DNA from 4 places in the Actinoallomurus sp. NPDC050550 genome. Region 3 is predicted to be linked to each of the others. Evidence: riboswitches for the same ligand, from Rfam matches in the RefSeq annotation. Region 3 holds a riboswitch; each other region holds the start of a gene.
What was found. A riboswitch is a leader RNA that binds a small molecule or an ion and turns the genes downstream of it on or off. The one in region 3 is predicted to bind cyclic di-AMP.
Positions count from the first base shown of each region.

Region 1 (5,065 bases), on a different contig from region 3:
CCGCCTACCGGGGCGACATGGTCAACGGGTTCGACTTCACCCCGGAGGCCCGGGTGCCGAACCCGGAGCGCCTCCTGCGCGCCTACCACGCCGCGGCCGTGACGCTGAACCTCACCCGCGCCTTCACCCAGGGCGGCTACGCCGACCTGCGCCAGGTCCACGCCTGGAACCACGACTTCGTCGCCGAGAGCCCTGCCGGCCAGCGGTACGAACGGCTGGCCGGGGAGATCGACCGGGCACTGGCGTTCATGCACGCCTGCGGAGCGGACCCGGAGGAGTTCCACCGGGTCGAGGTCTACTCCAGCCACGAAGCGCTCCTGCTGGACTACGAACGCGCCCTGACCCGCATCGACTCGCGGTCCGGGCTGCCGTACGACGTCTCCGCGCACTTCCTGTGGATCGGCGAGCGCACCCGGCAGCTCGACGGCGCGCACGTGGACTTCATGCGCCACATCCGCAACCCCATCGGCGTGAAGCTCGGGCCGACCACGACCGCCGAGGACGCCCTCGCGCTCATCGACCTGCTCGACCCCGACCGGGAGCCCGGGCGGCTCACGTTCGTCACCCGCATGGGCGCCGAACGGATCCGCGACCACCTCCCCGCCCTGGTGGAGAAGGTCACCGCGAGCGGTGCCCAGGTCGCCTGGATCTGCGACCCGATGCACGGCAACACCTTCGAGGCGGAGAGCGGGTACAAGACCCGCCGGTTCGACGACGTGATGGACGAGGTCGCCGGCTTCTTCGAGGTGCACCGGGCGCTCGGCACCCACCCGGGCGGCGTGCACATCGAGTTCACCGGCGACGACGTCACCGAGTGCGTCGGCGGCGGCCACGACATCGTCGAGGACGACCTCCACCAGCGGTACGAGACCGCCTGCGACCCCCGGCTCAACCGCGGCCAGGCGCTCGACCTCGCGTTCATGGTCGCCGAGATGTACCGCATCGGGAAGTAGCGCGACTGATCCGCCCGGATCGTACGGCCGCCGAGACCCTCCGCATCGCGAGGTAGCGGAAGCGATCCGTCCGGGGCCGTACGGTCACCAGCGACCCTCCGTATCGCGAGGTAGTGGGAGCGATCGGTCCAGGGCCGTACGGTCACCAGCGACCCTCCGCATCGCGAGGTAGCGGAAGCGATCGGTCCAGGGCCGTACGGTCGCACGGGTCCACCGCATCGGGAAGTGACCGCCTGAGACGCGAGCGCCCCGCCCCGAGGGGCGGCGGCCGTCATACGACGCGGACGGCGCCGGCGAACGGGCGGGTCGACAGGTCCGCGACGCGGACGCGGTCGCCGGTGTGCGGCGCGTGGATGAACTTCCCGTCGCCGATGTACATCCCCATGTGGTGGATGTCGGAGTAGAAGAACACCAGGTCGCCGGGCTCGAGCTGGTCCCGGGAGACGTGGACGCCGGCGTTCCACTGGTCGCCGCCGTAGTGCGGCAGGTTGACGCCGACCTGCTTGTAGGCCCACATGGTCAGGCCGGAGCAGTCGAATCCCCGGCCGGGCGCCGCGCCGCCCCAGACGTACGGCACGCCGAGCTGCGACAGCGCGGCCCGTACGGCGCCGACCGCCTTGCCGGGGCCGCCGGGGATGGGGGGCACCTTCTCGCCCTTGCCGGCGCGCTCGACGGCGTCGCGCAGCAGCGGCTTGCGGACCTTCTCCAGGTCGTGCTTGATGGCCGCGCGCTGCTGGGCGAGCTGGACCCTGAGCCGGGCCGCCTGCGCGGCGCGTTCCCGGGCGTCCTGGCCGGTCCACTGGGCGTTCTGGATGGCCTGGGTCAGCTGCCGGATCTCGGTGTCGTCCTGCTGCGTGAAGTAGTGCAGGGTGGCGGCCCGGTCGAGGACGGCGCGCGGGTCGGAGGCGGCGAGGAGGGCGGGGGTGTCGTCGTTGCTGCCGCTCATGTAGCGCATCGCGACGAACCGGCCGACCTTGTGCTGGATGGCCTTGAGCGCCTGTGCGGCCCGGGCCGAGGTCTGGCCGGCGACGACGGCCGCCCGCTGGGCCTGCCCCAGGCGTACCTTGAGGCCGTTGTACTGCTCGGTGAGCTGCTCCAGCTGGTTGTTCAGCTGGTCGGCGCGCTGGCGGAGCGCGTCGATGCGGGCATCGGGCCGGGCGGTGTCCGCCAGTGCGGGCGACGCGAACCCGGCGACGACGAGGGCCAAGGCCGCGGCGGCCGTACGGCGGGCTGTGGTCTTCGAGGGGCGGCGCGGGTCCGGTGCGGAGGCCGCAGCGGCCGTGTGACGGCCTGTGGCCTTCTGAGGGTCGTGCGTGGGGGTCACGGCGGCCGTACGGCGGGCCGTGCCCTTCCCGGGATGATGGGGATCGCGACTGTCCGCAGGGTGCGATGACGCCATCCAGTGCTCCTCTCCTCAAGCCGCCTACCGGGTTAGCTGACGGGTTCGGACGGAAGAGAAGCCCTACCGCGCACCGTCGGTGACGGGCGCGGATTCACCCCGGATGCGAAGGCGCGGAGCTGCCCCGTGGCTTCGCGAGTGGGTCCCCGGTTCCCCGGCGCGTCGGCTGACGCGACGGGCGATTCGGCGGTCCGGCCGTCTCTCGGCCGGTGACGACTCGCTGGAGATTAACGGATAGTGACGGGGCGGCCAACGGGAACATGCGGAGATGGCCCGGGGGATCGGAGGATGGTCACTCTGGGTGATGCGGAGGCTGGTCCTTTGCGCCTAGACGCACGCGGTCCCCGCCCCTCCGGATCGGGAGGAAACGGGGACCGGCGTGACGTTCGGACGCGCTCGCTCAGGAGAGGACGGACTCGGACTCGGAGCTGTTCTGGGCCACCGCCGCGTGCAGGGTGTTCCAGAACGCCAGCTCGACGTCCTCCTCCAGCTCGGAGATCTTGCCCCAGAACTCCTTGTCCTCGGCCATCGCGGCGGCCTCGGCGGACAGGACGGGCATGACCATGGTGCCGGCGTCGGCGGCATCCAGGTCGGCCACGCTGACCTCGGCGGGCAGCTCGACCGGCATGCGGTGGTGCTTGCCGCGCTTGCGGACCCGGACGTTCGGCGCCGCGACGGGCACCTTGACCTTCGACTTGCCGACGGCCAGGGCCACCGTGCCGAACAGGACGACGGCGAGCAGCCCGGTGAGGGCGGCCTGCTGGTCCGGCAGGGAGGTCGGCGCGGGCGCCGGGTCGTGCGACGCGACCGTGTGCGTGTCGACCTGGGCCGGGGTGTCCTGGCCGATCTCCTTGACCGCGGGCGTGGGCGCGGCGTGCTTGGGAGCGTACTTCTGGTCGGTCTGGACCGTCTGCGCGGGGGCGGCCTTCACCTTCACCTTGGAGGGGTAGCCGAACCCGACGACCTGGCTGATGTCCCGGGTGGCGCGCAGCAGCGCGTTGTTGTGGTTGGCCTCGATCGTGTGCAGCGTGTGGCCGTCGACGCGCTCGACGATGCCGACGTGCTCGATGTCGCCGATGCTCTTGCCACCCGACCAGGAGAAGAAGACGATCGCGCCGGGCTCGGCCTTGTGGCCCCAGGCGTGGTGCTTCTTGAACCACTCGGCGTGGTCGGGAGTGGAGGCGAACTGCCCGGTCCAGTCCTCGACGCCGGCCTTGTTGGCCGCCCACGCGAGGAACATGTCACACCAAGGAGCGTCGGTGTAGGAGGAGTCCTTGTCGACATGCTTGCCGTACCAGTCGCCGAACTTCGTGTAACCGTCGGCTTTCTCGTGGTAGCCGAGCTGGCTCTTGGCGACCTCTAGCAGTTTCTGACCTATCGAATCCATATCTCCCCTTAGGCCGCCTACCGGGTTAGCTGACGGGTTCGGACCAGAGAGGAGCCCTACCGTGCGTGACGGATTCACCCCGAGGGACAGATGGGTCCCCGGCTCCCGCGCCGCTGGCTGCGTCGACGGGATTAGGCGGTCGGCCTGCAACCCCCTGGTTGGAGGTTGGTCACAGCCCGATCTCGGCGAAATCTAGCCGAACTCTCGCAACTACGGCAACGCGTTCGGAAACGAAAGTCTGGCATCACTTGCTCACCGAGCGTAGCTGCGTGTGCCGCCCGCCGACCGGGTAACGCCTGAAAAGGTGCTCTCACGTGCGGCGCAGCCATTCGAGGGCGCCGTGCGACGGCGTCGAGAAAAGCCGAGTGCCGTGCTCGCCACCCGGAAAAAGTGACGAACACGGCACTCAGGCCGACGCTTCCTCAGTGGAAGTCGGGGTGCAGGATGTCGATCCCGCGGGTGTTGTCCGCGACGTAGACGTATCCGTCGTGCCAGTACGGCGCCCACGACATTGCGTCCGCGGGCCGGAAGTAGGCCACCTGCTTCGGATGCGCCGGGTCCCGCACGTCGAGGAAGCGGGTGCCCTGCGAGTAGAAGGACTGGACGAGGACGTCGTGGTGCACGGAGAAGTAGTGGGCCGAGCAGTCGTCGGTGTCCGTCCGGCTGCCCTCCTGGCCCGCCACGCTCCAGGTGCCGACCGTACGCAGGCGGAAGGGCTTGTCCGGAGTCGACCGCCAGCCCTCACCTCCGTACGAGCCGTGCAGCGAGGCGATCACGAGCCGGCCGTCGTCGGCGCAGCCGGGGTTGAACGCCTCCTCGGTGGCGTAGACGAGGTCGCCGCCGCCCGGCGCCTCGTGGGCGGTCGAGCCGACGGGCCGGAACGAGTTGTGCATGAACTTGGACGGCGCCGCCGCCTCGCTGATGCCGCCGCCCGCGTACGGCACCGGGTCCCAGGCGCGGGCCACGCGTACGGTCCGCTGGACGGGATCCCAGTGCCGCCCCTCGGTCCAGTAGCCGCGCACGCCGCCGCGTCCGGACGCCCACGTCACCCCGGCCGCGTCCACCTGGATGTCGTGGACGTAGTCCGTGGTCCCGTCGTTGCGGCCCAGTTCGATCGGCTGGGGGAACGTGCGCGGATGCCGCGGGTCCCGTACGTCGGTGACCCAGACCGGGCGGCCGCCCCAGTCGGCGGGCATCCAGTCGGCCTTGGCCGGGCCGCCCGTCCAGAGGTACCGGCAGTCGTCGACGCAGCTCGTCGTGTGCCCGGCGGGGATCTTCTCGTACGCGAGCTGTACCGGCTTGGCGGGGTCGGCCAGGCTCACGATG
Region 1 is NZ_JBFAJC010000001.1:131,398-136,462, forward strand. It holds gene AB0I04_RS00645 (class II 3-deoxy-7-phosphoheptulonate synthase) at 1-953, shown strand, start outside; gene AB0I04_RS00650 (NlpC/P60 family protein) at 1,225-2,352, opposite strand; cyclic di-AMP (ydaO/yuaA leader) riboswitch at 2,357-2,522, opposite strand; gene AB0I04_RS00655 (CHAP domain-containing protein) at 2,753-3,739, opposite strand; cyclic di-AMP (ydaO/yuaA leader) riboswitch at 3,738-3,887, opposite strand; gene AB0I04_RS00660 (hypothetical protein) at 4,162-5,065, opposite strand, start outside.
Region 1: another riboswitch for cyclic di-AMP. It lies ahead of AB0I04_RS00655 (CHAP domain-containing protein); the one in region 3 lies ahead of AB0I04_RS02490 (C40 family peptidase).

Region 2 (5,065 bases), on a different contig from region 3:
TCCCCCGCGAACTCCGGGACGACGCCGAACTGGTCCTGCTCGACGCGCTGGCAGGGGCGGGCGACGACGCGGGCGCGCGCGCCCACGCGGATCGGATCGTGTCCGCCGCGGCCGGGCACGGCGACGTGCTGATCACCGGGGCGCTGATCCGGCTGGCCCTGTCCGACTGGGGTGCGGGGCGGCTGACCGACGGACTGGGGCTCGCCCGTGAGGCCGTACGCCGGGCGAGGTCCGCGGAGGCGCGCCGCCTTCACCCCCGGATGATCCTGGCGATGCTGCTGACCGACGTCCGCCGGCTGGACGAGGCCCGCGCGGTGATGGGGACCGCGGGGGAGGACGCCGAAACGACCGGGAACCTGGCCTGGGCGGCGGCGCCCGGCGTCATTCGCGCCCGCCTCGACCTGGCCGCGGGCCGGTTCCACGAGGCCGTCGCCGAGGCCGAGGCCGCCCTGGCGAGCACGCGCGACCTGGGGCCGCATCTGCTGACGTCGTCCGCGCTGGCGGTGCTGGTCGCGGCGACGCTGCGGGCCGGCGATCTGAGCGCGGCGTGGCGGTACGCCGAGGCGGAGCGGCCCGCGCTGTCCCAGTACGGATCGCCGCGCGCGGAGGCCGGGTTCCATCTCGTGCGGGCGCAGGTCGCCGCCGCCCGTGCCGGGCCCGCGTCGGCGGAGGAGGCCGTCGTACGGCTCTGTGACGAGGCCACGGCGAACTCCTGGACCTTGGTCGGCGAGCCGACCGCGGCGCCATGGCTCGTACGGACGGCGCTCGCCCTCGGCGACCGGGCCCACGCCGAGAGGGTGGTCTCGGCGATGGACCGGCTGGCCGCCGACCACCCGGTCTTCGACAGTGTCGGTGTCACCGCGACGCACGCGCGCGGCCTGTTCGACCGTGATCGGGCCGCCCTGCGACGCGCCGCCGAAGAATACGCCGACCCGTGGGCCCGCGCCTCGGCGGCGGAGGATCTGGGAAGCCTGCTCGCGGCGGACGGCCCCGGGACACGCGGGGAGGCCATCGCCGGCCTGGACGCCGCGCTGGCGGCCTATTCGGCACTCGGCGCGATCCGCGACGCCGCTCGGGTCCGCCGCCGGCTCAGGCGGTTGGGCATCCGGCGCCGGCACTGGAGCCGGGCCGACCGGCCGGTCTCCGGCTGGGCCAGCCTCACCGACACCGAACGCCGTGTCGCCGAGCTCGTCGCCCAGGGCCTGACCAACCGCGAGGTCGCCGACCAGCTGTTCATGAGCGCGCACACGGTCGCCTTCCACCTGCGTCACATCTTCCGGAAGCTGGACGTGACCTCCCGGGTCCAGCTGACCCGGCTCGCGGTGGAGGTCGGCGACTGATCCCCGGCGCCCCTCGGATGGTACGTGGCCTCTGACGTCACATCTGCATCATCGTGACAATTGGCATTTCTGGCCCCACAATGCCATATAGAAAGCACCATGCTCATCTGTGGGGCTGCATTACGTTGATCTCGGTAGTTAAGTGACCCAGATCACATAAATGCCTAGTGTCGTCTGCGTGTTTTGTCCTGCTATGTTCCTATAACTCTTGCGGCGCTCGTATGCGTCGCCCGCATATCCGCTGGTGATGGCCGGTACGTCGACCCGGGCGAGGACGCGTTTTAAAACGCGTGTCCGGGGCGAGTTCGGCCGAGCCGGTTCATATCCAAAATCGCACGATCCCCCAAACGCCGCCATCGCAATGGCGGCCATTCCCCAACCCTCTTTTGACGCCGCCCGTCCTGCGGGCGACCCGCTGAATCCGCGCCCCCGCGGAACCGGGGACCCACCAGAAGTCCCGGGGTGAATCGGCACGCCCCCTCGTGCCGTAGGGCAGCTTCCACGCCCGAACCCGTCAGCTAACCCGGTAAGCGGCATGGAAGCCAAGGAGTTCCCCCGTGCCCTGTGTCCCCCGACCCGAGAAAACGCCATCCGCATTCCGCTTCATTCCCGCCTTCGCCGGCGTCGCAACGGCCGGTGCCGCCGCGATCATTCTGACCTCGGCCGGACCGGCCGAGGCATCCTCCGCCGCTTCTCTTCCTGACCATGCCGCGGTCCCGTTCCCCCCGGCAGGCCGGCCCGTGCAGTGGCCCATCCCCGGCAGGGGACTGGACGCCAGGCCCAAGGACGAGCCCAAGGTGGTGCAGAAGGTGCCCACCGCCGCCGACGCGCTGAAGCTGGCCCTCTCCCAGGTCGGCACCACGGAGACCGCCGCCGGGGGCACCAAGTACAACCAGTGGTTCATGTCCTCGCCGTTCGCCAAGAGAGGCGTCCAGCGAGACGGCGGGGCGATCAGCGACTATGCCGACGCGAGCTGGTGCGACATGTTCATCACCTGGGTCGGCTCTCAGGCGGGCGTCAAGGGAATCGGCGGTGACGCCTTCACCCCGGAGCACGCCCGCTGGTTCGAGCAGCAGGGCCGCTGGGGAAGCGTTCCCAAACCAGGCGCGGTGGTGTTCTTCTCCTGGAGCGGCGGAGGCATCGACGGCATCGACCACGTCGGCCTGGTCATCAAGGACAACCACAACGGCACCATCCAGACCGTCGAGGGCAACACCGACAACGCCGTGCGGATCCGTACCCGCAGCACCGGCCAGGTCGTCGGCTACGGCTATCCCCAGTACGGCTGACACTGACTTTCCTCCCCCCCCGCGTCGACGTCGGGCCCTCTGAGGGCCCGGCGTCGACGCACGCTGCCATCGTCCCGGCGGCTCGGTGATGTCGTCCGGTCTCGATGAGGCCTCCGGTCCGCACGCGCTCGCTCGCCGGGCGTGAGCCGTCCGGAGGCGCCGGTGGCCGCGGCACGCGCGGCTGAAAGTTTCAGCCGCGTTCCCGGTCCTGTCCCAGGTCGGCGTGCGTGCGTGCGCCCGGAGGACGGGGCGCTCTTGCGATGCGATCGGGGGCGGGTGATCGTTGCCAGCGCCCGCAAACGCCGGAGCAGGACCGCGTGCCGCTTCGCCGCCTTTCGCCAGGGAGAACGCCCATGCCGATCCACCGGAGCCCGTGGTGCAGAGCCGTGCTGGCCGCGGTCGCGGTACTGCTCGCCGTATTGGGGCTCGCCACGGTCCAGACCGCCGCCCATGCCGCCGTGTCGTGTTCGGCCACGTACGCCAAGAGCTGGGACAACGGCAGCGCGTTCGGTGCCGACATCACGGTGACCAACACCGGTGACCCGCTCACCGGGTGGACGCTGAGCTTCGACTTTCCCGGCAACCAGGTGATCACCCAGATGTGGGGCGGCGTGCCGTCTCCGGCGGTGCCCACGCCGGCGGGTGCGGCCATCACCGTCACCCCGGCCTCGTACAACGCCGCCCAGGGCACCGGGGCGACCTGGACCGTCGGCTTCAACGGCACCTACACCGGCGCCGACAACGCTCCGAGCGTGTCGTGCGCCGGCCCCGGTTCCGGAGGAACGCAGCAGGCCCTGGTGGTCTCCCCGACGAGCGTGAGCGTGCCCGAGGGCGGGACCGCCGGCTACACGGTCCGCCTGAACGCCCAGCCATCCGGCGACGTGACGGTCACCAGCACCGCGGGCACCGGTGACGGCGACATCACGGTGGTGAGCGGCGCGACCCTGACCTTCACCACGTCCAACTGGAACACCCCGCAGACCGTGAAACTCGGTGCCGCCGAGGACCCCGACAGCACCAACGGCACCCGGCCGATCACCGTGGCGTCCAGCGGCCTGACGTCGGTCACGGTCAACGCCACCGAGGCCGACAACGACGGCGGCGGCACCGGGGGACCGGCACCCGCGCTGCACGTCTCCGGGAACCACCTCCTCACCTCGACCGGCGCCACGTACCGTCTGCTGGGCGTCAACCGGTCCAGCGGCGAGTTCGCGTGCGTGCAGGGCAAGGGCATGTGGGACAGCGGTCCGGTGGACCAGGCATCGGTCGACGCGATGAAGGCCTGGAACATCCACGCCGTCCGGATCCCGCTGAACGAGGAGTGCTGGAACGGCACCGACGGCACGCCCAACGGCGCCACGTACCAGCAGAACGTCAAGGACTACGTGAACCTGCTGGTCGCCAACGGCATCACGCCGACCGTCGAGATGCACTGGAATCACGGCCAGTACAGCGGTCAGGGCGCGGGCTGCTCGGACACCGCCGCGACCTGCCAGAAGCCGATGCCCGACGCGCAGTACGCGCCGACGTTCTGGACCGGCGTCGCGAACGCCTTCAAGGCGAACAACGCGGTCGTCTTCGACCTGTTCAACGAGCCCTACCCGGACGCCGCCGCGAACTGGGACGCGACCGCCGCCTGGACCTGCTGGCGGGACGGCGGCACCTGCACCGGCATCGGCTACCAGGTGGCCGGCATGCAGTCCCTGGTCAACACGGTGCGCGCCACCGGCGCGACCAACGTGATCATGCTCGGAGGCGTCGCCTGGTCCAATGACCTGAGCCAGTGGCTGACCTACAAGCCGACGGACTCGACCGGCAACCTGATGGCCGCATGGCACACCTACAACTTCAACACCTGCTCCAACACCTCCTGCTGGGACAGCCAGGTCGCCCCCGTCGCCGCGAAGGTGCCGGTGCAGGCCGGTGAGATCGGCCAGAACTCCTGCGCCCACGACTACATCGACCAGGTGATGGCGTGGGCGGACGCGCACGGCATCGGGTACACCGCCTGGACCTGGAACGCGTGGGGCTGCAGCCAGGGCAACGTGCTCATCAACGACTACAGCGGCACCCCCACCAGCACGTACGGAGAGGGTTTCAAGGCACACCTGCTCACCCAGAACCCGCTCTCCTAGCCCGGCCTCTCAGCAGGGCGAGCGAGACGTGCTTCGGGGGCTTGAGAGGTGTCAGGCCCGGGCTCCCTCGAACGCGGCGACGACCTCGTCCGTGGTGGAGATGGCGTGGGCGTAGGTGGGGCCGTTCAGCTCGTGCGCGGCGTGCATCATCTCGGGGAGGAACGCCGCAGTGGCGTCACGCACCAGCGTCACGTGGTAGCCGAGTTCCATGGCGTAGCGGCCGGTGGACTCGATGCAGGTGTTGGCCAGCAGGCCGACGAGAACGACGTGGGTGATGCCGTGCTGCTTGAGCTGGAAGTCG
Region 2 is NZ_JBFAJC010000053.1:13,612-18,676, reverse strand. It holds gene AB0I04_RS43725 (LuxR C-terminal-related transcriptional regulator) at 1-1,340, shown strand, start outside; cyclic di-AMP (ydaO/yuaA leader) riboswitch at 1,744-1,888, shown strand; gene AB0I04_RS43720 (CHAP domain-containing protein) at 2,081-2,629, shown strand; gene AB0I04_RS43715 (cellulase family glycosylhydrolase) at 2,983-4,764, shown strand; gene AB0I04_RS43710 (isochorismatase family cysteine hydrolase) at 4,816-5,065, opposite strand, start outside.
Region 2: another riboswitch for cyclic di-AMP. It lies ahead of AB0I04_RS43720 (CHAP domain-containing protein); the one in region 3 lies ahead of AB0I04_RS02490 (C40 family peptidase).

Region 3 (5,065 bases):
CCAAGTCCCAGTGGGAGGCGGCCGACAAGCGACTCAAGGCGCTGAACGCCTCGGTCAAGCAGCAGCGGCAGTCCTGGGCGGACCTGCGGGTCCGCGTCGCGCAGATGGCCGCGTCGCAGTACAAGAACGGCGGGAACGACGCGGACATCCCCACCCTGGTGTCGGCCAAGGACCCACAGTCCGTCCTCGACCAGATGTCGGCGTTCGCGCAGGTGTCGAAGAACCGCTCCACCGAGCTCACCCAGTTCCTGAACGCCGCGCAACTGCTGCAGCGGCAGGAGTCGCAGGCCAAGCAGGCCGAGACCGATCTGGCGCAGAAGAAGAACGCCGCACTCGCCGGCAAGAAGAACATCGAGAAGACGATCGAGCAGCAGAAGGCCCTGATCAAGAAGCTGGGCCCCGCTGCCGACACCGGTGGCGGCGGTGACGACAGCGGTCCGATGCCGAGCAACTGCGGCGGCGGCTACACGGGATCGGCGACCGGCAAGGCGCGCACCGTGCTGGTGTGGGCCTACAGCAAGTGCGGCACCCCGTACCTCTACGGCGGCAATGGCCCGCGCTACGACTGCTCCGGCTTCACGATGGCGGCCTACGCTGCGGCCGGTGTGAGCATCCCGCGCGTCGTCCCCGACCAGTACAACGCGACCAGCCGGGTCTCGCGGGCCAACCTGTCGCCCGGCGACCTGGTCTTCTTCGACAACCTCGGGCACGTCGGCATCTACGTCGGCGGCGGCAAGTTCATCCACTCGCCGCACACCGGGTCGTGGGTGAAGATCGACAGCCTGAGCAACGTCTGGTACAGCTCGCACTACGTCGGCGCGGGCGCGCTCTAAGGACACGATCACCATGGCCAAGGAGCGTACGATCATGTCCAGAACCGCGCGATGGTCCGTCACGACCGCCGGGTTCATCGCCGCCGCCGGGCTGTCCCTGCCCGCCGTTCCGGCGCACGCCGACCCCGCCTCCTCACTGGGCGGGGCGAAGAAGCAGCTGGCGAAGCTCAACGACCAGGTCGACCAGCTCGGCAACCAGTACAACAAGACCAAGGCGGACTACAAGGCCGCTCAGGGCCGGGTCAACGCCCTGGCCAAGTCGGTGCAGGCCGAGCGCAAGACGTTCCAGGCGCTGCGGCTGCGGGTCGCCCAGCTGGCCGTCGACGCCTACAAGACCGGGGACAACGGCTCGATCCCCCAGCTGCTCGGCTCGAAGGACCCGGACGCCGTGCTCTCGCAGATGTCGGCGTTCACGCAGATCGCGCACAACCGTTCGGCGGAGTTCCAGCAGTACCTCGCCTCCGCCCAGCGGCTGGAGCGGGAGCAGGCGCTGCGCGTGCAGGCGGCCCAGCAGCTCAAGACGAAGAAGACCCAGCTCGAGCAGCAGAAGTCGCAGGCCGACGCGGCCGTCAAGAAGCAGCTGAAACTGATCGCCAAGCTCGGCGGCAACATCGACCCCGGCAGCTCCAAGGAGAACTGCTCGATCCTCGCCTCGGGCAAGGCGGAGATCGTGCTGAAGTTCGCCTGTGCCCAGCTCGGCAAGCCGTACGTCTTCGGTGGGTCGGGCCCGAACGTCTGGGACTGCTCCGGGCTGACGATGGTGGCCTTCGCCAAGGTCGGCATCAAGCTCAACCACTGGGTGCCGGACCAGTACGACGCCAGCCAGCGGGTGTCCAAGGCGGACCTGCAGCCCGGCGACCTGGTCTTCTTCCACGACCTCGGGCACATGGGGATCTACATCGGCAAGGGCAAGTTCCTCCACGCCCCGCACACCGGCGACGTCGTGAAGATCTCCAACCTGAGCGACGCCTGGTACACCTCCACCTGGGTGGGCGGCGGCCGGCTGGTCTGAGGACCGCCGGACAACTGAACAGCGGACGCGGCAGGCCGGGCAGAGACCCGGTTCACCGGGGGCACGGAGCGCATCCGGCCCGCCTGTCACGTCATCGCGATCTTCCGCACCGGGGGACGGTGCGGAGTGTTACCTGCGGCGCACGCCATGCGCCGCTCGACCGGACGGGGTCTCCGCCAGAGGCGGCGCTAGGGACAGCGCCCTGATGGCGGGCCGGTTCCGGATTGTCAGAAATGCAGAGAAACGGTCATCACCGACGTGGTCCGACGGGGGCCGCGGGTGACCGTGAACGCCTAATCCGCGGGCACGCGGAACCGGGGACCCAACCGCGCACGAGCGCGGCTTCACGGGGGTGAATCGGGGCGCCTGTTCTCCCACAGGCATGCCGTAGGGCGGCTTCCACGTCCGAACCCGACAGCTAACCCGGTAGGCGTAGTGGAAGGAGAGACCCCTGTCTCGCAACCCCTCGACCGCTTCGTCCCTGCGCCTGCGCCTCGCCGGAGGCATGGTGGCCGCGGGTGCGGTCCTCGCACCCATCGCCCTGACGGTCCCCGCGGCGCACGCCGCGACCCCCCAGTCGACCACCGTCACGGCGCAGAAGAAGCACAAGTCCTGGAGCCAGCGTCACAAGGTCGGTCTGAAGGCGGTCTCCGTCGCGCGTAAGCAGATCGGCAAGTGGTACCGCTACGGGGGCTCCGGCCCCAGGACGTTCGACTGCTCCGGTCTGGTGCAGTACTCCTACCGCAAGGCGGGCGTCCGCCTGCCGCGCACCGCGGGCCAGCAGCACCGGCACATCAAGCTGCACATCCGCTGGCAGAACCTCGCCGTCGGTGACCTGGTGTACTTCAACTACAACAACCACACCGGGATCATCTCCAAGGTGAAGGGCCACAAGATCTGGATGATCCACGCGTCGCACACCGGCACGCAGATCAAGCAGGTCCGGATCGACAACAACAGCTACTACCGGAGCGAGTTCTACGGCGCGGCTCGCCCGTACTGAGCCGGCTGAACCGGCTCGATTCGCCGGGGTCGTCCAGGTGGGCGGCCCCGGCTTCTCAGTTTCGCCCGCTACTATCGCGCGCATGTCGTCGGCGGGCTCCGGGCAGTCACGGGTCGCCGCGCTGACCGGGGTGGCGATCGCGTTGAACCTGGTCACCGCGGTCGGCTACGTCGCGCTGCACCACGGCGCCGGCCGTACGGCCGCGTCGTTGCGCAGCGCCACGGCGGCGCCCACGCCCAGCACGGCCACGGTGACGGCCATCCTGCAGCGCCGTTCCCGCGCGGTCCTCGCCCATGACCGCGCGGCCTTCCTCGCCACCGTCGACCCGTCGGTCCAGGCGTTCCGCGCCGGGCAGGAGACGTTGTTCGACAACCTGACGAAGATCCCCCTGGCGACCTGGCGCGAGTCGCTCGCGGACACCCGCGCCGCGGCCGCTGCCGACGACGGCTGGACGGCCCGGCTGACGCTCACCTACCGGCTGGGCGGTTTCGACGCGGCCGACGTCGCCTACACCCAGTACCTCACCTTCGGCCGGAGTAAGGACGCGGGCTGGGTCGTGTCCGGCGACGGGTCCACGCACGGCCTGCGCGACGACCCGCAGATCTGGGACGGCGGCGCCCTCACCGTCATCCACGGCCGGCGAAGCCTCGTCATCGGCGAGGACGACACCGGAGTCGCGGACGGCACCGGTGCCACCGACGGCCCGGAGACGCGGACCGCCGAGCTGCGCGACATCGCCCGCCGGCTCGACACCGGCGTCGGCCTGGTCTCCGACGTCGTCGGCGACCGCTGGTCACGCCAGGTCGTCGCCTTCGCGCCGGCGACGGAGCAGGAGGCCGAAGAGCTCGTCGGCGACGTCCGGAACCTCGGCGACATCGCCGCGCTCGCCACCGTCAGCGGCACGGCGGGCGACTCGGAGCACGGCGCCGATCGCGTCATCATCACCCCCACGGCGTTCGACCGCCTGAACGGACTGGGACGGCACGTCGTGCTCACCCACGAGCTCGTGCACGTGGCGATGGGCGGCGCCCGCGACAGCCGCACTCCCATGTGGCTGATCGAAGGACTCGCCGACTACGTCGGTTACAAGAAGGCCGGCGTCTCGACGCGTGCGGCGGGACGCGAGCTCGCCGCGCAACTGGCCGCCGGTGACGTGCCGGCCGCGCCACCGGACCGGAACGCGTTCAGCGGCTCGGGCGAGCGCCTGTCCGCCGCGTACGAGGAGGCATGGCTGGCGTGCCGGATGATCGCGGAACGCTATGGAGAGGGTCGGCTGGTGCGGCTGTACCGGACCGCAGAGGCGGAGCCCGGCGACGCGGGCGACCCGCGGATCGAGGACCGCGCCCTGCGGGCGGTACTCGGCATACGTTCGAGCGAGTTCGCCGCGCAGTGGCGCGCCTACCTACGCAAGGAGCTCACGTGACCGAACCGGGCCATATGAAGCCCACAGTGGAGCCTGCGGCGTGGTGGCGGGGCGGTTGCCTGCGCGAGGAGCTCACGTGATGGAGCGGGACGGTATGAAGCCCACAGCGGAGCTTGCGGCGTGGTGGCGGGGCGGCTCTCTGCGCGAGGAGCTCGCGTGACGGAGCCGGGCGGTGCGTCGCCGTCCGCTCTCGTGTCCGATCGCGAACCCGGCCGCGCAGCGCCGTCGGAGGGCTCCCGGCGGACCGCCGCCGTCGCCGCGGCGGTGCTCGGCGCGCTGCTCGTCGTCGTGGCCGCGGTGGTGACGCCCTGGCATCCGCTGCCCGGCGGCCGGATCGCCGCCGACCCGGCGCTCGACTTCACCCGGGACCAGATGGCGCGCAGCGAGGCCTTCAGCGCCGCGCTGGATCCCCCCGCGTACGCCTCGCTCGTCGTCGGCCTGGTCGTCGTCCTCGGCCTGGGGCTGACGCCCTGGGGCGGCCGGCTGCTCGGCCTGGTCACCGGGTCACGCCGGTCCGCCACGGCGGGTGCGAACGTCCCGCTGTGGCGGCGGACCGTGCGGGTGGTCGCCGTCGCGGTCGTGCTCTCCACGCTGACCCAGCTCATCACGCTGCCCTTCGCCGCGTGGTCGGAGTCCGTGCTGCGGCGCTATCACCTGTCGACCCAGAACTGGGGGTCGTGGCTCACCGACCAGCTCACGGGCTTCGGGGTGAGCCTCGTCATCTGGATCGTGGCGCTCGTGGGGCTCCACCTGCTGATCCACCGCTTCCCCCGCCACTGGTGGGCGGCGGCGGC
Region 3 is NZ_JBFAJC010000002.1:43,713-48,777, forward strand. It holds gene AB0I04_RS02480 (NlpC/P60 family protein) at 1-833, shown strand, start outside; gene AB0I04_RS02485 (NlpC/P60 family protein) at 868-1,845, shown strand; cyclic di-AMP (ydaO/yuaA leader) riboswitch at 2,126-2,293, shown strand; gene AB0I04_RS02490 (C40 family peptidase) at 2,351-2,848, shown strand; gene AB0I04_RS02495 (hypothetical protein) at 2,931-4,271, shown strand; gene AB0I04_RS02500 (M48 family metallopeptidase) at 4,428-5,065, shown strand, end outside.

Region 4 (5,065 bases), on a different contig from region 3:
CGCGTCCGCAGCGCCGCGAACTCGATCGCGAGCGGGAGGCCGTCCAGCCGATGACAGAGCCTCGTCACCGCCGCGGCATTGGCGTCGGAGACGGCGAACTCCGGCACGACCGCCGACGCCCGCTCGCTGAACAGGCGCACCGCCGCGTACCGCAGCACCGTGTCCGCCGACGCCTCATCGGTCTCCGGCACGGGAAGCGACGGCACTTCCAGGACATGCTCCCCGTTGGCGCGGAGGAGCTGCCGGCTGGTCGCCAGGATCCGCACATCGGTCGTCAGGCACAGGAGATCCCCGACCAGAACCGCGCACTCGTCGATCAGGTGCTCGCAGTTGTCCAGCACCAGCAGCATCCGTTTTCCGGCGAGATGCCGCGCCAACCCGGCCGAGTCCTCGACGTTCCGGAGGCCGAGAGTCTCCGCGACCATCCGTACGGGCGACTTCGGTGTCTCCGACGCGACCAGGTCGACGAGCCACACCCCGTCGGGGAACGCTCGCCGGGCATCAGTCGCGACGCTCAACGCCAAGCGGGTCTTGCCCACGCCGCCGACGCCGGTCAACGTCACCAGACGGCCGGCGCCCAGCAGCTGCTTCACCTCGGCGAGTTCGCGCTCGCGGCCGATGAAACTCGTCATCTCCGTCGGCAGGTTCCCCACCGGTCGGCCCGTTACGGCTGTACGCATTTCTTCTCCACGTCGGCAGATCGTCCGATCTCCTCTGGCCGGCCAGGACATATGCCCGATCGCCACCGATGAAATGGCCGCCGGCCTGCCGCCTGTGCGTCGTTGCGGGAAGCAGGAGATCATCCGCTGCCGATCTTTGCAGCGGCTCGACCGCCCCGCCGGACATCGGGGGTGGGGACGGTCGGCTGGTTGTAATGAACATCAATCTAGAACTCTGAATTCGGTTCATCAATAGCGAACGGCCTGCGGATTTCATCCGCTCTCAGCATGCGAGACAGATGCCGGACCGCTGCTCTCCGATGCTCTTACGGGGAGGTCACCGTCCGAGACGCCGACACGCCGGTCGGCTTCGGGGCTCCGAACTCGGTTCAGCATCCATGAACCGGCTTCTGATCACCGGGTCGACGAACGTCATGGTCCACAGCGGGCCGCCGCTTCGGCGGCCACTATCCTCGGTGGCCACCCGGCCATCCCGTTGCCATGACCCTTAGCCTGGTCGGTAACGATGTCACCAGACTCACCGCCCTGGACAGCGAAATGGACATCGAGACGACCTTGGCGTGGGTGCAGGGGATCACCGCGGCGATATACCGCGATGCCGACTATCTCACCCGGCTGGACGCGGCCATCGGCGACGCCGATCATGGCGTCAACATGCAACGCGGCTTCTCCGTCGTGCGAAGCACGCTCAATGGCAAAGAATTCAGCACGGTAGGGGAAATTCTCACTAAAACCGGTACCGCGTTGTCGTCGAGCGTCGGCGGTGCGGCGGGCCCGCTGTACGGGATGGCGTTCCGCGCCATCGGCAAGCAGCTCACCGAACCGAGCGTGACCGCCGAACAATTGCTCGGAGCACTGCGGGCCGGTCTGGAGGCGGTTCAGAAACTGGGTGCCGCTCGCCCCGGGGACAAGACCATGATCGATGCCTTCGGTCCGGCTGTGGAGGCGTTCGAGAAGGCCGTGCGCGGCGGAGCCGCCCTCGGCGCGTCCGCCTCCGCCGCCGCGGACGCCGCGGAAGAGGGCATGCGCGCCACCATCCCAATGATCGCCCGCAAGGGCCGTGCGTCCTACCTCGGGCCCCGCAGCCAAGGCCACCAGGACCCCGGCGCCACCTCCACCGCGCTCATCTTCCGCGCGCTCGCCGAGGCGGTGGCACCCTGACGCTCGCCCCCTGGGCGGTCACCGCTCCCGCCACCGCTGTGCCGGACGTGATTTACGCTGTTGTACGAACCGCTCGCACGAGCGAGCGTCCGCTGAATCCGCAGGTCGCGGAGCCGGGGACCCACCGCATCATCGGGGTGAATCGGCACATCGTGCCGTAGGGCAGCTTCCACGCCCGAACCCGTCAGCTAACCCGGTAAGCGGCATGGAAGCCGAAGGAGTACCCCTGTGTCCGCTCGACATCCCCCTCCGTCCGGGCTGAAGCACGCGGCGCTCAAGGCCGCGATCGCCGGTATCACCATCGTCGGTGCCGCCGTGGCCACCGAGCTCTCCGTGAGTGCGGCCCCGCACTTCCGCGTCCCCGTCTCCACGGTGGCCGACCACGATCCGGTCCCGGACCTGGACACCGTGCTCAGGCGCATGATCGTGCTGAAGGGTCACCCCGAGACGGCCTCCGCCGCCGACGTGCTGAAGGTCGCGCTCTCGCAGGTCGGCACGACGGCGGACGCCGCCGGGGGCACCAAGTTCAACCAGTGGTTCATGTCCACCTCGGCCGCCCAGACGGGCGCCCAGCGGTACGGCGGGAAGATCAGCGACTACGCCGACGCCAGTTGGTGCGACATGTTCGTCTCCTGGGTCGGCGCGCGGGCCGGCGCGCCGGGCATCGGAGTCGACGCGTTCACGCACACCCACGCCCAGTGGTTCCAGCAGCGGGGCCGGTGGGGCGCCGTCCCGAGGCCCGGCGCCGTCGTCTTCTTCTCCTTCTCGGGCGACAAAACCGTCGGCGGCATCGAACACGTCGGTCTCGTGGTCAAGGACGATCACGACGGGACGATCGAGACCATCGAGGGCAACACCGACAAGGCCGTCAAGATTCGCATCCGCCCCGTCTCCGAGGTCGTCGGGTACGGCTACCCGGACTACCTCCGATAGCTCCCTACGGGGGCGCGGCGCCATGGCGCGTGGGTGTTCCGGTCGCGTTCCCGGCGGCGGTGGTCGCGTACTCGCGGATCTACACCGGCGCGCCATCCCGGCGACGTGGCCGCCGGGGCCGCGGCGGGCGCCGCGATCGCGCTCGGGATGCGCGGTATCCGCGGTGCGATTGCCGAGCACCCTGCGCGGGACGGCCGGCTGTGGTGAGAATGGGGCCATGGGCAGGGTCGCGTACGGCGTCGCACTCATCGTCCTCACCGCCGCCACGGCATGCGGCTCCGGCGACGGGTCGAGAGCGGACCCCCGTTCACCCGCGCCGAGCGGCGCCGCCACGAGCGCGTCGGCGCCGGCGCGTACGGCGGTGTCCTGGCCGACGTACCACGGGTCGAACGACCGTGCCGGGTACGCCGCCGGATTCCCCGCCCCGCGTACGCTCGCGGACGCCTGGACGGCGCGGCTCGACGGAGCGGTGTACGGGCAGCCGGTCGTCGTCGGCGGCACGGCGTACGTCGGCACGGAGAACGACACCGTCTACGCGCTCGACCTGGCGACGGGGCGGCAGGTCTGGAAGCGGCACCTGGGCACGCCCGTGCCGCAGTCGGCGCTGCCCTGCGGGAACATCGACCCGCTCGGCATCACGGGGACGCCGGCGTACGACGCCGCGACGCGCACGGTGTTCGTCGCGGCCGAGACGACCGGCGGGCGCCACACCCTGGTGGCGCTGAACACCGCCGACGGCCGCGTGCGGTTCACCCGCGGCCTCGACGTCGCGGCCGGCCGCGAAAGTAAGGCGGAACAGCAGCGCGGCGCCCTCGCGGTCGCCGGCGGCCGGGTGTACGTGCCGTTCGGCGGGCTCGACGGCGACTGCGGGAACTACGTCGGCTACGTCGCCGCGTACCAGACCGACGGCCACGGACCGGTCGCCTCGTACGCCGTTCCGACCAGCCGGATGGGCGGCACCTGGGCGCCGTCCGGCCCGGCCATCGGCGCGTCCGGCGACGTCTACGTCGCCGTGGGGAACGGCGCGAGCGTCGGCGGGCCCTACGACGGCAGCGACTCGGTGCTGCGGCTGTCACCCGACCTGTCCCGCCGCTTGTCGTACTTCGCGCCGAAGAGCTGGGGCGAGGAGAACAGCGAGGACCAGGATCTCGGCTCGACGGGCCCCCTCCTGCTCCCGGGAGAGCGGGTGCTCATCGCCGGCAAGACGGGCGACATCTACCTGCTCGACGCGCGCGACCTCGGGGGAATCGGCGGCCAGCACGCCTCCCTGCCCGGCTGCGTCTCCTTCGGCGGGATGGCCCGGTCCGGGTCCTCGGCGTTCCTGCCCTGTGAGAACGGCCTGCAGCGCGTCGACGTCTCCTCCGGCGGCGACCTGCGCCGGGTCTGGACCGCGCGAGCCGCCGTCAAGGGATCGCCGGTCGTCGGCGGCGGCGCGGTATGGACCCTCGACACCGAAGCAGGCGTGCTGCACGCCCTGTCCCAGTCCGACGGGAGCTCCATCGCCTCCCGGCGCGTCGGCACGGTGACCCGCTTCGCCTCCCCGACCCTCGCCGGGTCGCTCGTCCTCGTCCCCACGATGCAGGGGGTCACCGCCGTCGGCGTCCGCTGACACGGGCGACGGCCAAGCGGCGTGGGCCGGCGCCGGCCGTGTGAACCGACGTGAGCCGACTCGCCATCAGGGTCCGCTGACGCGGGCCGATGCGCTATCCGCGCCCGACGGGCCGCCCCGGGCACTCACGCGAGCCGACGGGGTGCGCCGGCGCCGGTCGGCGGGCGTGTTCAGCCCCGGCGGCGGCCGAGGAGCCGCTCGATCTCCCGCCTGTCGCGCTTGGTGGGCCGCCCCGCACCGCGCTCGCGCCGTGCGATCGGAAGCAGGGCCGCACGCGGGGGCGGCGGCGGGCTGTGGTCGGTGTAACACTCGACGGCGACGGGAGCGCCGACCCGCTTGCGTACGACGCGCCGCACCTCGACGATCCGCTCCCGTCCGGCGAGGCGGACACGCACGCGGTCACCGGGCCGTACGGCGGCGGCCGGCTTGACGCGCTCGTCGTTGACCCGGACATGCCCGGCCCGGCAGGCGGCCGTGGCCAGCGAGCGGGTCTTCACCAGCCGTACCGACCAGATCCACACATCGACCCGTACGGTCTCCTGATCCGCCGCCATGGGACAGACCCTACCCGGGTCGGCGGGAGCGGTGCCGAAACGGTCGTTTCGACACCGCGCTAACCGGGCATCATGCATTACTTGCCGTCGACCCGGGTAGTCAGGCGGACATGCGCACCGCCATTTTG
Region 4 is NZ_JBFAJC010000039.1:12,125-17,189, reverse strand. It holds gene AB0I04_RS38100 (LuxR C-terminal-related transcriptional regulator) at 1-632, opposite strand, end outside; gene dhaL (dihydroxyacetone kinase subunit DhaL) at 1,161-1,841, shown strand; cyclic di-AMP (ydaO/yuaA leader) riboswitch at 1,922-2,058, shown strand; gene AB0I04_RS38090 (CHAP domain-containing protein) at 2,070-2,774, shown strand; gene AB0I04_RS38085 (PQQ-binding-like beta-propeller repeat protein) at 2,992-4,383, shown strand; gene AB0I04_RS38080 (S4 domain-containing protein) at 4,554-4,937, opposite strand; gene AB0I04_RS38075 (hypothetical protein) at 5,048-5,065, shown strand, end outside.
Region 4: another riboswitch for cyclic di-AMP. It lies ahead of AB0I04_RS38090 (CHAP domain-containing protein); the one in region 3 lies ahead of AB0I04_RS02490 (C40 family peptidase).